DNA from 2 places in the Comamonas sp. AG1104 genome. Region 2 is predicted to be linked to the other one. Evidence: predicted binding sites of a transcription regulator. Region 2 holds the regulator's gene; the other holds the start of a gene.
What was found. Region 2 encodes NrdR, which represses ribonucleotide reductase genes. Its sites were predicted from a motif close to CACNANATNTNGTG; they were not measured.
Positions count from the first base shown of each region.

Region 1: the regulator NrdR is predicted to act here: its motif matches at 5,046-5,059, upstream of DFO48_RS09370 (ribonucleoside-diphosphate reductase subunit alpha).

Region 1 is NZ_QQAS01000003.1:182,698-190,439, reverse strand. Features, by position in the region: gene DFO48_RS09380 (hypothetical protein) at 1-518, opposite strand, end outside; gene DFO48_RS09375 (ribonucleotide-diphosphate reductase subunit beta) at 698-1,789, opposite strand; gene DFO48_RS09370 (ribonucleoside-diphosphate reductase subunit alpha) at 2,013-4,922, opposite strand; gene ampD (1,6-anhydro-N-acetylmuramyl-L-alanine amidase AmpD) at 5,428-6,066, opposite strand; gene DFO48_RS09360 (sigma-54 dependent transcriptional regulator) at 6,059-7,525, opposite strand; gene DFO48_RS09355 (PAS domain-containing sensor histidine kinase) at 7,573-7,742, opposite strand, start outside.
Region 2 is NZ_QQAS01000007.1:144,065-151,806, forward strand. Features, by position in the region: gene DFO48_RS19900 (bifunctional UDP-sugar hydrolase/5'-nucleotidase) at 1-1,398, shown strand, start outside; gene nrdR (transcriptional regulator NrdR) at 1,538-2,014, opposite strand; gene glyA (serine hydroxymethyltransferase) at 2,036-3,283, opposite strand; ZMP/ZTP riboswitch at 3,319-3,473, opposite strand; gene DFO48_RS19915 (lytic transglycosylase domain-containing protein) at 3,589-4,422, opposite strand; gene DFO48_RS25225 (hypothetical protein) at 4,740-5,102, opposite strand; gene DFO48_RS19920 (DUF748 domain-containing protein) at 5,292-7,742, shown strand, end outside.

The sequences.
Region 1 (7,742 bases), on a different contig from region 2:
TTTGCAGGAGCAGCGGCCTTGGCAGTGGTTGCAGCCTTCTTGGGTGCAGCCTTGGCAGGAGCAGCGGCCTTGGCAGTGGTTGCAGCCTTCTTGGGTGCAGCCTTGGCAGGAGCAGCGGCCTTGGCAGCGGTTGCAGCCTTCTTGGGTGCAGCCTTTGCAGGAGCGGCGGCCTTGGCAGCGGTTGCAGCCTTCTTGGGAGCAGCCTTTGCAGGAGCAGCGGCCTTGGCAGCGGTTGCAGCCTTCTTGGGTGCAGCCTTTGCAGGAGCAGCAGCCTTGGGAGCTGCGGTCTTGGTTGCAGCCTTCTTGGGCGCAGCCTTTGCAGGAGCAGCAGCCTTGGGGGCTGCGGTCTTGGTTGCAGCCTTCTTGGGTGCAGCCTTTGCAGGAGCAGCGGCCTTGGGGGCTGCGGTCTTGGTTGCAGCTGCCTTCTTCACAGCTTCAGCCTTGGGCGCGGCCGCCTTCTTGGCAGGTGTCTTTTTCTCGGTTGTGGCCTTGGCGGCCGTCTTCTTCGCAGTTGCCATCATTTTCTCCTTCGTTGATTTGCATAAGACGTCCGGCTCTTTGCAGTGCCGGACGATTCAAAGCGATGTGGAGTTACGCATCGCTAGGAACACAAATTTGCTTCACGCCAAAAATCTCAGTTTTTTGTAGCAATGAAGTGAAGCAAGTCATGACTCGCATTGTGCCTGCTTAGAAGCAATTAATCCCAAGAAAGTGCGCCTCCGGTCTGATACTCGATCACTCGTGTCTCAAAGAAGTTACGTTCTTTCTTCAAATCGATCATTTCGCTCATCCAGGGGAAGGGATTTTCTTCACCGGGGAATAGCTCTTCGAGACCGATCTGCGTGGCACGACGGTTGGCGATGTAGCGCAGATAGCCCTTGAACATGGATGCATTCATGCCCAGCACGCCGCGTGGCATGGTGTCCTCGGCATAGCGATATTCAAGCTCCACGGCCTTCTGGAACAGCTCCGTGATTTCCTGCTTGAACTCGGCTGTCCACAGATGCGGATTCTCGAGCTTGAGCTGGTTGATCAGATCGATGCCGAAGTTGCAGTGCATGGACTCGTCGCGCAGGATGTACTGGTACTGCTCGGCAGCGCCCGTCATCTTGTTCTGGCGGCCCAGGGCCAGGATCTGCGTGAAGCCCACGTAGAAGAACAGACCCTCCATCAGGCAGGCAAAGACGATCAGCGACTTCAGCAGAGTCTGGTCGGTTTCGGGCGTGCCGGTGTTGAAGTTGGGGTCCATGATCGCTTCGATGAAGGGGATCAGGAACTCGTCCTTGTCGCGGATGGATTGGACTTCGTTGTAGGCGTTGAAGATTTCCGATTCATCCAGGCCCAGCGATTCCACGATGTACTGGTAGGCGTGAGTGTGGATGGCTTCCTCGAAGGCCTGACGCAGCAGGAACTGGCGGCACTCGGGCGCCGTGATGTGGCGGTAGGTGCCCAGCACGATGTTGTTGGCGGCCAGCGAATCGGCCGTCACAAAGAAGCCCAGATTGCGCTTGACGATGCGACGCTCGTCTTCGGTCAGACCGTTGGGGTCCTTCCACAGCGCGATGTCGCGCGTCATGTTCACTTCCTGCGGCATCCAGTGGTTGGCGCAGGTGGCCAGATACTTTTCCCAGGCCCACTTGTACTTGAAGGGAACCAGCTGGTTCACGTCGGTCTTGGCGTTGATGATGCGCTTGTCAGCGGCATTCACGCGCTTGTGGGTGCTGGTGGACGCGCCGGCTTCTGCGCTGGTGGCGGAAGGGGCAAAGGTGTCGTCGTCAAAGCTCAGCATGAGTTATTCCTTTAAGGGAAAAAGCTGGGCGCAGTGCAATCGACATCCAGCTTTTCAATCATTTATTTATCGAGTGGCGCCACTCAAATACTGGCGCACTCTAAAGCGAGAGACACCGAGGAAGCGCCGCCGCGCACCGAGGGTGTCGTCCCCCTCCCGTAAAGCGAGAGAGGGGGAAGGCGCGGGGGCCGCCTAGGCCAAGCGCCTCAGGGGGTGTTGCCAGTTATTGGCACGCCTCGCAGCCTGGATCGTCAATCGCGCAGAACTTGATGTCCGTGGCGGGTGCCTGGGCACGGGCAGCGGCGGCAGCGGCTTCCAGTGCGCTGACCGCAGGCTTGGCTGCAGGAGCCGCCGAAGCGGCAGGAGCGCCGGAGGACACTGCGTTCAGCACACGGCTTTGCACGGTGGACTTCTCGATATTGGTCGCGCTGGTGGTGCGCAGATAGTAGGTGGTCTTCAGACCGCGCAGCCAGGCCAGCATGTAGGTGTCGTGCAGCTTCTTGCCCGATGCACCGGCCATGTAGATGTTCAGGCTCTGGGCCTGGTCGATCCACTTCTGGCGGCGCGAGGCGGCTTCCACCAGCCATTCGGGCGAGACTTCGAACGCGGTGGCGTAGAGGTTCTTGATCTCTTGGGGCACGCGGTCGATGGCGCGCAGCGAGCCGTCGAAATGCTTGAGGTCCATGACCATCACGTCGTCCCACAGGCCTAGACGCTTGAGGTCGCGCACCAGGTACTGGTTGATGACGGTGAATTCGCCCGACAGATTGGACTTCACGGACAGGTTGCCGAACGAAGGCTCGATCGAGGCATCCACACCCACGATGTTGGAGATGGTGGCGGTGGGCGCAATGGCCACGCAGTTGGAGTTGCGCATGCCGTCCTTGGCGATCTTGGCGCGCAGGGCATCCCAGTCCAGCTTGGCGGAGCGGTCCACTTCCACATAGCCGCCGCGGGCCTTTTCCAGCAGCTTCAGGGTGTCGGGAGGCAGGATGCCCTGATCCCACAGCGAGCCCTTGAAGGTGGAGTAAGTGCCGCGTTCCTTGGACAGCTCGGTCGATGCCCAGTAAGCGTAGTAGCAGATCGCTTCCATGGCTTCGTCGGCGAACTCGACGGCGCCCTGGCTGGCGTAGGCGGTGCGCATTTCATACAGCGCGTCCTGGAAGCCCATCAGGCCCATGCCCACGGGGCGGTGGCGCAGATTGGAGTCCTTGGCCTTTTGCACGGCGTAGTAGTTGATGTCGATCACGTTGTCCAGCATGCGCATGGCCGTGTTCACGGTCTTGCGCAGCTTGTCGTGGTCGATCTTGCCGTCCTTGATGTGCTGGACCAGGTTCACCGAGCCCAGGTTGCAGACTGCGGTTTCTGTGTCGCTGGTGTTGAGCGTGATCTCGGTGCACAGATTGGACGAGTGCACCACACCCACGTGCTGCTGGGGCGAGCGGATGTTGCAGGGGTCCTTGAAGGTGATCCAGGGATGGCCGGTCTCGAACAGCATCGAGAGCATCTTGCGCCACAGATCCACGGCAGGCACGCGCTTGAACAGCTTGAGCTCGCCGCTGTCGGTCTTGGCTTCATAGGCGGTGTAGGCCTTCTCGAAGGCTTCGCCGTACAGGTCGTGCAGATCGGGGGCGTCGGCGGGCGAGAACAGGGTCCACTGGCCTGCTTCCATCACGCGCTTCATGAACAGGTCGGGAATCCAGTTCGCCGTGTTCATGTCGTGGGTGCGGCGGCGGTCGTCGCCGGTGTTCTTGCGCAGCTCCAGGAACTCTTCGATGTCCAGGTGCCAGGATTCCAGATAGGTACAGACCGCGCCCTTGCGCTTGCCGCCCTGGTTCACGGCGACGGCCGTGTCGTTGACCACCTTGAGGAAGGGGACCACGCCTTGCGATTCGCCGTTGGTGCCCTTGATGCGCGAGCCCAGGGCACGCACACGGGTCCAGTCATTGCCCAGGCCGCCGGCAAACTTGGACAGCAGAGCGTTTTCCTTGATGGATTCGTAGATGCCGTCCAGATCGTCGGGCACGGTGGTCAGGTAGCAGGACGACAGTTGCGAGCGCAGCGTGCCGCTGTTGAACAGCGTGGGAGTGGACGACATGAAGTCGAAGGACGACAGCAGCTCGTAGAACTCGATGGCGCGGGCGTTGCGGTCGGGCTCGTTCAGCGCCAGGCCCATGGCCACGCGCATGAAAAAGGACTGGGGCAGCTCGATGCGGGTCTTGCGCACGTGCAGGAAGTAGCGGTCGTACAGGGTCTGCAGACCGAGGTAGTCGAACTGCTCGTCGCGCTCGGCCTTCAGGGCCTTGGCCAGACGGGGCAGGTCGTAGTTCAGCAGCTCGGGGTTGAGCAGCTCGTTGTCCACGCCCTTTTGTACAAAGCCGGGGAAGTAGTCGGCATAGGCGGCCTGCATTTCTGCGGGCTGCACGTCGCGGCCCATGACTTCGCGCACGATGGTGTGCAGCAGCAGGCGGGCGGTGACGTAGGTGTAGTCGGGGTCTTTTTCGATCAGCGTACGGGCGGCCAGGATGGATGCCTTGTAGACCTCGGCCAGAGGCACGCCGTCGTACAGATTTCGCAGGGTCTCGGCCACGATGGGTGCGGACTGAATGTCGGCATTCAGATTGCGGCAGGAAGCGACGATCAGGGCCTCCAGGCGCTCCTGGTCCAGCGGCACGCGCTGGCCGTTGTCGGTCACATGCAGCACGGGCTTGGCGGCGGCAGCGGCGGCCACTTCGGCGACCTTCTTCTGCTCGGCACGTTCCTGGTTGCGGCGCTCGCGATACAGCACATAGGCGCGGGCCACGTCCTGGTGACCGGCGCGCATCAGGCCCAGTTCGACCTGGTCCTGCACATCTTCGATATGGAAGGTGCCGCCATCGGGGCGCGAGCGCACCAGTGCGCGCACCACGCCGTCGGTGAGTTCGTTGACGGTGTCGCGCACGCTGGCGGAAGCCGCGCCTTGCGCGCCGCGCACGGCCAGGAAAGCCTTGGTCAGGGCCACGGCAATCTTCTGGGGCGCGAAAGCCACCACATCGCCGCTGCGGCGGATGATCTGATAGCTGTCATTGGGGGAGGAAGAATTGGCTGCACCGGCAGGTGCGGCAGAAGGCAGTGAGTTCAACGCTTCTTGCATAAGTTCCTCTGAGTCAGTATGTGGATAGGCAGACAAAGGCCTGCACTGCTGGCAGGCCATCAAAAACACGATTCGGCGCCTCGGTTTACACATGGTTTGCACAGGGTGTGCACAACTTGTAAACACTAGATATGGGGTCTAAGGCGCTTCAAAACACTACCGGTAGTGTATCGCGCTTAAATCCGAGAGACTTGATGAAACTACTGAATCTGGCATTTCGAGCGCCGCTTGACAGCCGCAAAAATGACTTCATCCCGCATGAATAAAGGCCTGTGGCGCGGTTGCGCGCGGCGGCAGATCGGGCCGGAAATATGTAAAAAATTTGCGTGTTTGATGCAGGCGACAGTTGTTGCGCGCGCGCCATTGACATGCCGTCTCGAAGCCCCACAACGATGAATGCTTGGGATTCTCAAAATGAGGAGCGCATAGCGCCTGCCAGTAAATGATTTCAGCTTTAAATATGTATGAAATCGAGTGCTGGAAGGCGGTAGGTGCTATGAAGATTTCAGGCGGCGCCTGAGGCTGCAGGGCTGGGGGGGAATTCCCAGCTGCGCGTGCCGTCTGTGCTGCCCAGCTGCTGCTGCAGCCGCTGCCAGTCAAAGCCCGGGCCGGGGTCCTGCTTGCGCCCGGGCGCGATGTGCTCGTGTCCGGCGATGTAGTGCACCGGATAGTGCACCGCGATGGCTATGCAAAGCTGCTGCAGGGCCTGGTACTGCGCAGCTTCAAAGCTCAGGCCTTCCAGGCCTTCGAGTTCGATGCCGATGGAGTCGTCGTTGCAGCGCTCGCGCCCGCGCCACTGGCTCACGCCGGCATGCCAGGCGCGGTCGTCGCAGCTGACGAACTGCCAGATCTCGCCATGACGCGTGATAAAGAAATGTGACGAGACTTCGAGGCCGCGAATGCCCTGGTAATAGGGGTGAGCGTCCCAGTCCAGCTGGTTGGTGAACAGCTGCTGCACCGCGCCTGTGCCGTACTGGCCCGGGGGCAGGCTGATGGAGTGGATGACGACGAGGTCGATCTGCGCGTCGCCGGGGCGAGGGCCGAAATTGGGAGATCTCAGGTGACGCGCTGCACCAAACCAGCCGGCCTGCCAAGGCTGCTGTGGCAGCGGCAAGGATGAAAAATGAGGTGCGGGATCAGACATTGTCGCTCTGGTGTTTGCTGCCTTCGGCCGGCAGGTCTATGCCCAGACGGTCGATGCGGTAGCGAATCTGGCGCAGGCTGATGCCCAGTCTGGCCGCCGTGGCAGTGCGGTTGAATCCGTTGTCCTGCAGGGCTCTGACTAAAATGCTGCGCTCCTGCTCATCAAGCCAGCCTTGCAGATCCTCCGGCAGCGTGGCCGGACTGCCTGCGTGCCTAGCTTGCGGCGGCGGTGCGCTTGATGCCCAAGCGCCCGAGCAAGCCGCTGCCGCCGCACCTGCGTCCTCCGTCGGCATGCTGGATTCGGGCAGACGCAGCGGGCCTTCCTCGCCCAGTGCAATGGCGCGGTGCAGCACGTTCTCCAGCTCGCGCACATTGCCAGGCAGCGGGAGCCGGGCTATCTGGCTGAGGCTGATCTCGTCCAGCTCCGGCGTAGCCAGTCCGGACTCGCGGGCCAGCTTTTGCAGCAAAGCCTGGCATAGCTGGCCCAGGTCTTCACGGCGCTCGCGCAGCGCGGGCAGCTCGATTTCGATGACATTGAGACGGTAGAACAGGTCCTGGCGGAAATTGCCTGCCTGCACTTCGGCTCCCAGATCGCGGTGGGTGGCACTGACGATGCGCACATCGACGGCTTCTTCCTGGGTGCTGCCCAGCGGGCGAATCTTGCGCTCCTGAATGGCGCGCAGCAGCTTGGCCTGCATGGCCAGGGGCAGGTCGCCGATTTCATCGAGAAACAAGGTGCCGCCCTGTGCGGCCTGGAAGTAGCCGGGCCTGTCCTGCGTGGCACCGGTGTAGGAGCCCTTGCGGGCACCGAAGAACTCGGCTTCGAGCAGGCTTTCCGGGATGGCGCCGCAGTTGACCGCGACCATGGGACCATCGGCCCGCTGGCTGCAGCCGTGCAGGGCGCGTGCCACCAGTTCCTTGCCCGTGCCGGATTCACCGTGGATCAGCACGGGAGCCATGCCTTTGGCGACCTTGGCAATGCGCTGTTTGACCAGTTGCATGGCCTGAGACTTGCCAACCAGAGCCTCCAGGGCGCCAGCTTGCGCTCCCGCCCCTGTGCCGGCGGCGACCGAGCTGTCGCTGGTTGGCGGGTTGCCGGGCTTGGGCACTGCGCCAATGCCTTGCACGGCCGAGGCCACGACCTGGCGGAACTGGCGCAGGTCCACGGGCTTGGTCAGATAGTCGAACGCGCCCGCGCGCAGGGCCTCGACGGCGTTTTCGGCAGAGCCGTAGGCCGTCATGACGATGCAGCGCTCGCTGCGTGACTGGTCGCGCAGGTGCAGCAGCAGCTCCATGCCGATCCCGTCGGGCAGGCGCATATCGGTAATCAGGACATCGAAATTGCGGCCTTGCAATTGAGTCATGCCTTCCTGGACCGAGCCCGCAGTTTCCACGCGGTAGCCTTCCCGCAGCAGGGTCAGCTCGTAGAGCGTGCGCAGATCCGGTTCATCGTCGACCACGAGAATGCTGGCCGCTGCGGATGAGTGAGGCGATGATGTCACTGGGCTTACACCATGATCGAGTCAAAAAGAGAGTGGCTTGCGAGGGATGAAGGGCCGCTGCGCAGAGTCACGATAAAGGCGTTGCCGTTCACATCGCCTTGCGGTGTGTTGCGAGCCAGGCGTTGATAGCTGATGGAGGCATCGTAGCGCTGGCACAGCTCGCGACAGATATAGA
Region 2 (7,742 bases):
GGCAATCATGAATACGACCAGGGCGTGGCCGAGCTGCTGCGCATGCAAAACGGTGGCTGCGAGAAGTTCACAAGCAAGCAGCCATGCCAGATCAGCCAGCCCTTCAAGGGGGCAGAGTTCCCGTTTCTCGCGGCCAATACGCTGCGCGGCGACGGCCGGCCGCTGTTTCCCGCGACGGGGCTGAAGTTCTTCGAGCAGGACGGTCTGCGCATAGGCGTGGGCTTTATCGGCATGACGCTCAGGAACACGCCGCATATGGTGCGCCCTAGCGGGGTCGAGGGGCTGACGTTTGCCGACGAGGCACAGACGGCCAATGCGCTGATCCCCCAGCTGCGTGCGCAGGGGGCCGATGTGATCGTGGTGCTGATCCATGAGGGCGGAGCCACCACGTCAGGCCTGCAGGACGATAGCTGCAAAGGCCTCTCCGGCGCCATCGTGCCGATTCTGGAGCAGCTCTCCGGCGAGGTCGATGTGGTGATCTCCGGTCATACCCATCGCTCCTATGTGTGCGATTACGCCAGGGTGGATGCCCGCAAGCCGTTTTTGCTGACCAGCGCGGGTCAGTACGGCACGCTGCTGACCGAAGTCAGACTGACGGTGGATGCGCGCACACGTCGCGTGATCGGCAAATCCGCGCACCAGAATATTGTGCAGGGCGAGGCCTATCGCAGCGCCAGCGGCATGGTGGGCCTGCAACCCGAATTCCCCGTCTTTGACGCCGATGCCCCCGTTGCGGCGCTGGTGGCGCGCTACAAGGCTGCGGCCCGGCCGCTGGCCGAGGCCGGAGCAGGGCGGCTGGCCGCAGCTGCCAGCCGCATGCCGCAAGCCAATGGCGAAAGCGTGATGGGGCGCATCGTGGCCGACTCCATACTCGCTGCCACGCGCGATGCCTCAGCGGGTGGGGCGCAACTGGCCTTTGTGAACCCCGGCGGCGTGCGCGCCGATCTGCTGCCTGCGGCCGACGGCAGCGTGACCTATGGACAGTTGTTCAGCGTTCAGCCGTTTGGCAATACGCTGATGGTGATGAGTCTGAGGGGCGAGCAGATTCGCCAGGCACTGGAGCAGCAATTCGACAGCGGCAGCAACACCGTGAGTGCGCCGCGCATCCTGCAGGTGTCCGAGGGCTTCAGCTACCGCTTCGACCGCAGCCAGCCCGCAGGCCGGCGCGTGAGCGAGCTGCGCCTGAACGGCCGGCTGCTCGAGATGCCGCAGCGCTACCGCGTGGGACTGCAGAGCTATCTGGGCAGCGGCGGGGACAATTTCAGCACCTTCACGCAAGGTATCGATGTGGTGGGCGGCATGCTGGATCTGGATGCCCTGGCCGAGCATGTGCGCGAGCAAAGCCGCAGCGGCCCGATGGTGCTACCTTTAAAGGAGCGAATTACGCGCGTTCATTAAGGAAATCAGATAAGAAACTATCTGATTTCTTTTGAAATCATGCGCTAGATGCTCATGAATTAATAGTGTATGCCTGCCGTCAGGCGCGCAAAACAAAAGCCACCCGAGGGTGGCTTTTGGCATGGTACGGCAGGCAGGCCTATGGTTTTTTGGCGGCCTTGGCCTTGGGACTGCGAACCTCATCCATGATGTTCTTGAAGTCGTCCACATCCTCGAAGCTGCGGTAGACGCTGGCAAAGCGGATATAGCCGACCTTGTCCAGGCCCTTGAGCTCGTCCATCACCAGCTCGCCGAGGCGGCTGGAGTCGATTTCGCGCTGGCCCAGATTGAGCAGCCTGTCCTCGATGCGCTCTATGGCTGCATCGATGAGCTCGGTGCTCACGGGGCGCTTGCGCAGCGCGATCTGAAAAGAGCCTTGCAGCTTGGCGCGCTCGTATTCGATGCGCCGGCCGTCTCTCTTGACCACGGTCGGAAAGCTGACCTCGGGGCGTTCGTAGGTCGTGAAGCGCTTGTCGCAGCCGCCACAGCGGCGGCGGCGGCGGATGAAGCCCCCGTCCTCGGACTCGCGGGTTTCAACAACTTGCGTGTCCGGGTGGTTGCAGAAGGGGCACTTCATGACAGCTCAGCGCAGCAGGAATTACTTGCTGTAGACAGGGAACTTGGCGGTCAGTGCGGCCACCTTGGCGCGCACGGCAGCCAGATTGGCTTCGTCTTCGGGCTTGTCCAGCACATCGGCCACCAGATTGGCAGTGATGCGGGCTTCTTCCTCGCCAAAACCACGGGTGGTCATGGCGGGGGTGCCGATACGGATGCCGCTGGTCACGAAGGGCTTCTCGGGGTCGTTGGGGATGGCGTTCTTGTTCACGGTGATGTGAGCCAGACCCAGGGCCGCTTCGGCAGCCTTGCCGGTAATGCCCTTGGCGCGCAGGTCCACCAGCATCACGTGGCTTTCGGTGCGGCCGGAGACGATGCGCAGACCGCGCTCGGTCAGCGTTTCGGCAAACACCTTGGCGTTGTTCACGACCTGTTCCTGGTAGGCCTTGAACTCGGGAGTCAGGGCTTCCTTGAACGCCACGGCCTTGCCGGCGATGACATGCATCAGGGGGCCGCCTTGCAGGCCGGGGAAGATGGCGCTGTTGATGGCCTTCTCGTGCTCGGCCTTCATCAGGATCACGCCGCCACGGGGGCCGCGCAGGCTCTTGTGAGTGGTGGTTGTGACCACGTCGGCGTGGGGCACGGGGTTGGGGTACACGCCTGCAGCAATCAGACCGGCATAGTGGGCCATGTCCACCCAGAAGATGGCGCCGACTTCCTTGGCAATTCTTGCAAAGCGCTCGAAGTCGATGCGCAGGGCATAGGCGGAAGCGCCGGCCACGATGATGCGGGGCTTGTGCTCACGGGCCAGCTCTTCGAGCTTGTCGTAGTCGATGGCTTCGTCGGCATTCAGGCCATAGGAGACGGCCTTGAACCATTTGCCGGACATGTTCAGCGCCATGCCGTGGGTCAGGTGACCGCCTTCGGCCAGGCTCATGCCCAGAATGGTGTCGCCGGGCTTGGCGAAAGCCATCAGCACTGCCTGGTTGGCCTGAGAGCCGGAATTGGGTTGCACGTTGGCGGCTTCGGCGCCAAAGATCTGCTTGATGCGGTCAATGGCCAGCTGCTCGACCACGTCCACATGCTCGCAGCCACCGTAGTAGCGCTTGCCGGGATAGCCTTCGGCGTACTTGTTGGTCAGCTGGGAGCCCTGGGCTTCCATCACTGCGGGCGAGCAGTAGTTCTCGCTGGCAATCAGCTCGATGTGCTCTTGCTGGCGATGGTTTTCAGCTTCAATAGCTGCAAACAGTTCGGGGTCGACTTTCGCGACGGTATCGGTGCGTTGAAACATGGCAGTCCTGTGAACTTAGAAATTCCCTTGAGGCCAAGGGCTGCCCAGGCGAACGGCTGAAACGCTTGCAGGCTGCAGTCGCTGCGACCCTGGGCGGTACGCTCCCCGGTGGTTCACAGACCTTGCAGTCTGCCGGATTCCACGTCAGCGGCAGAAAATTCTGCGCCTATCGCCAGTTGCGTACACCCGCTAGTGTAGCTGAGGCGGCATGGCTGCAGAGCCTATGTCCGTTTTTCCCGCTGGACCTGATCGGGGCATAAAAAAAGCTGGCCGCAGCCAGCTTGAGAAATGCAGGGATCTGCCGCTTAGAGGTTGGAGTTGGCCAGTGCCACTTGCTGAGCGTGAGAGACCTTGGTGGCTTCGTCGGACTTGGCCGTCATCAGCGGGCTGGCCTGCAGACCCACGCCTTGGCGCAGGCGCTGGTGTTCGGCAAGCACCTTGGCCGCATAGCCGCCGTCCGAAGGAAGATTGGCTGCGCCCACGTAATAGCGCAGGCCACCCTCGATGGAGCCGGCGCGGGCAATGCATTCCTTGAGCACCTTGACACCGACCTTGAGGTTGGTAACGGGGTCGAAGGCCGCGTGCTGGCCGCCAAAGCTTTCGTACTTGTCGGTGTGCACGGACGTCATCACCTGCATCAGGCCCTGGGCACCGACCGAACTTTGGGCAAACGGGTTGAAGCTCGACTCAATCGCCATGATGGCCAGAATCAGCGTCGGGTCCAGCTTGTTGGCCTTGCCCTGGGCATAGGCTTCGCTGACCAGGGCGGCAATCGGCTCGGGCGCCACCCGGTATTTTTTGCTGAGCCAGTAGGCGACAGCCGCCTGCTCCTTGGGCAGGTTCTTGGGGTTGACGGCCGTGGCGCGGTCGCTGGCGACGACGATGTTGGCGGAAGCAGGGGCTTCCTCCACTTCGGCGGCAGCCACAACGGTGCTGGCGGGCAGGCGTGTGTCGAGCCACTCGCGCAGTTCGGTGGCGCCGGCCAGACGCAGGTCTGGACGAGAGATCAAAATCAGGGCCGAAATGGCCACGGCCAAGCCCAGCAGGGCGAAACCGTTGTGAGTAAGAGCAAGAAAACCGTGGGCCGTCTTATGGCCCAACGTTCGCGCGGAGGCGATTAATTTTCCTGACGCTGGCATAGCTTGTCCTTTCTTGGCTATCGCCCGAGGTCGCACCGGATCAATCTCGCGGAGCAACCAGGACAACTGGCCGATGAGGTTTGCTGCGGGCCGATTAAAAGCGCCCCTTGGGGCGCCGATCGGTCTGCTCAGTCGTGAGGCAGCGGAAACAAAAAACGCTCATTTCGAGCGCTGGCGGATTCTAGAAGCGCCCTAAATATTCAGTCAACACTAACAAAAATACTTTTTAGATTTTAAAATTATATAAAAACTGTATGAATGTACAGTTTGCTCAAAAAATTACAGCAAAAAATCACGGATTCAAGAGGTGTATACGCTCACATCGTTTTATTTGTCATCAAGGCGAAATAAAGTGCAAAAAGCCTGGTAGCCCTACACGAGCACAGATATAGTGAATCTGCCTGCACGTTGCAGGTGCTTGCCAAAGGAAAGGAAAAGCAAACTCCGCCGAGGCCTTTGATTCCATGGGCTGTTGGCACTTGCTCTTTATCTTCGCTTGAGGCACAAAAGGGAGCAATCGTTGCTTCCAGCGGCAAGGACCACACCCTCCTTGAACCGCGAAAAACGGCCCGGTCTGGTACCGGCCGTAAAGCCCGGAAGTCGGTTTCGCCACTTCCGGGCTTTGTCATTTCCGGCGAGCCTTTTTCTGCGGTGCATTGTTTGCATTTTTTCGTGCTCATCTGCCTCTGGCGGGTATTTCGATAGCGCAAACTTCTCCCTGGAAACGCCTCTTGCCTCTATCTATATATAGAGCGCAATCTAGATACACCAGGGTGCGCTCAAGGTACAGTGGTGTTCCGGGCGCGTGGCGGATCCCGCCCCTGAGAGTCTTGGAAGGCTTTCAATCTCTGCATCAATAACAATTGCCCATGTCCTTGCTCACATCGAATCGCTGGCTTCGTCGGCTGATCTGGTCTGTTCTTGCTCTTTTGCTGTTATGGCTGCTGCTCTGGGCAGTAGTGCCTTGGGTCGCCAAGAGCCAGCTGGAAAAACGGGCTTTCGAGAAGCTGGGGCGTGGCGTCCATGTGGGCAAGATCGAGTTTGCGCCCTGGGCCATGTCCATCACCTTGCATGATCTGGTGATCGATAAAGCTATAAAAAAAGTAGCTGAAACTGCTGATGCAGAGGGTTCTGCGGCTCAGAAAGATCTGAAGTCTGCCGCCGAGCCACAGATACAGATCAAGCGCATCTTCATCAATGCCAGTGCACAGTCCTTGTTCAGACTCGCTCCTGTGCTGGATGCAATCGAGGTCGATGCGCCCGTGGTGCGCCTGACCCAGCATTCATTGGGCAAGCTCGATATTGACGACGTGATTGCCAGGCTCATGCAGCCCGATGACGAAGAGTCGTCCAAGCCCCTGAGCTTTGCGCTGTACAACATTGCATTGCGCGACGGCCGTATCGAGCTCAATGACGAGTTTGTGCAGCGCAGGCACGAGCTCAAGGACTTGCAGTTGAGCATTCCCTTCATCAGCAATCTGGCCTCCAAGCGCGAGATCAAGGTGCTGCCGCATCTGGCTTTCGATCTCAACGGCAGCAAGTTCGACACATCGGGCGAGAGCACGCCGTTCGCCGACACCCGCCAGACGGCGATGCAACTCAAATGGGATCGAATCGATCTGGCTCCCTATCTCGGCTATGTGCCTGCCAGCGTTCCCGTGCAGCCTCTGTCTGGTGTGCTGGACACGGATCTGCAGATCAGCTTCGAGCAAAAAGACCAGCCTGTGGTCAGCATCAGCGGCAAGCTGGCCTTGAGCAATGTCGCGGTGCAAGACCGCCAGAGTGCGCCGCTGCTGAACTTTGAGGCGCTGGAGGTGCAGCTCAAGAATGTTCAGCCTCTGCAGAACCAGATTGCGCTCGAATCGGTGCGCTGGGTCAAGCCCGAGGTTCATGCCAGCCGCAATGCGCAGGGCGTGATCAACTGGCTGGGGTTGAATGCGCCGGCCGTCGCCCCCGCAGCGCCGCTTGAGAAGGCCGTGCCTGAGCCCGCCTCCGCCGAGGCCAGCACTCCGGCCCAGGCAGATGCGAAGGCCGAAAAGCCTGGCAAGCCCCTGGTCGTCGGCGTGCAGCAGTTCGATATTGAAGACGGCATCGTGCATTGGCAGGATGCCGCAACAGGCGCGGCGCCTGCGGCGCTGACCCTGGCTCCTTTGGTGCTGCAGGCCAAGAATCTGGCCTGGCCCATGAATGCGCCTTTGCAACTGACGGCCACTGCAGGCCTGCAAACGGCTGAGCAGGCCCGGGCGGAAGGGGTGGCCAGGCTGATTGTGGACGGAGAAGCCACTGACAAGGCGGGCAAGCTCAATCTCAAGCTCGAGCAGATGCCGCTGCAATGGGTGCAGCCCTATATAGAGGCGCACTTCAAGCCGCAGCTCAGCGCCATGCTGGGCACCGATGCCCGGATCTCCTGGGGTGAGGGCGGGGTAGTGGCAGAGGTGGCCGAGCTGACTGCCGACAAGCTGCAGCTGCAGGACAAGCAGGCCCCTGTCAATATCGAGCAGATCAAGGTCAGCGGCGTTCAGGTCGATCTTGCGGCCCGGCAGGTGCAGGTGGAGGCCATTGCCGTGCAGAAGCCGCAGCTCGCGGCACTGCGTGACGCACAAGGGCACTGGATGTACGAGCGTTGGTTGCCCGTGGCAGCGCCTGCAGCCAAGCCGGCAACGCAGGGCAGCAAGGCGGAGCCGGGTAAGCCCTGGTCGGTCAAGCTGGCAGCGATTGCCGTGGATGGCGGTGCGCTGCAGTTTCGCGATGCAGCACCTGTGCAGGGCGGGAATGCGCGGCCTGTGCAGCTGGATGTGAGCGCCTTGCGCCTACGCCTGGGTGCTTTCGAGCCTCTGGCGGCCAAGGCAGCGCCGACTCCGCTGGAGGTCTCGGCTCAGCTCGCCGCCAGTCGGCGTGTGCAAGCTGGTCATATTCAGTTCAAGGGTCAGTTGGGGCTGACCCCTGTTTCGGCTCAGGGGCAGTTGCAGGCCCGTGGCGTGCCCTTGCATGCGCTGGAGCCGTATTTCGGTCACAAGCTCAATGTGGATCTGGTGCGTGCCGACGGCAACTTCCGGGGCAAGCTCAATTATCTGGCCCATGCCAAGGGGCCGCAGTTGGCGGTGTCGGGGGATGTGGAGCTCAACGACCTGCGCGTACGCTCCACGCTTGCGGCTCCTGTGCAGGAGGAGGTGGGCAAGCCCAGTACTGCCAAGGGCGCGCTGACGGCGGTGCTCAATGACTCCACGGCAGACCGTGCCAAGGCACTGGCTGCGCGCACAGGTCTGGGTCTGGGCGATGATTTGCTGGCCTGGAAAACACTGGTGGTGCGCGGTCTGGAC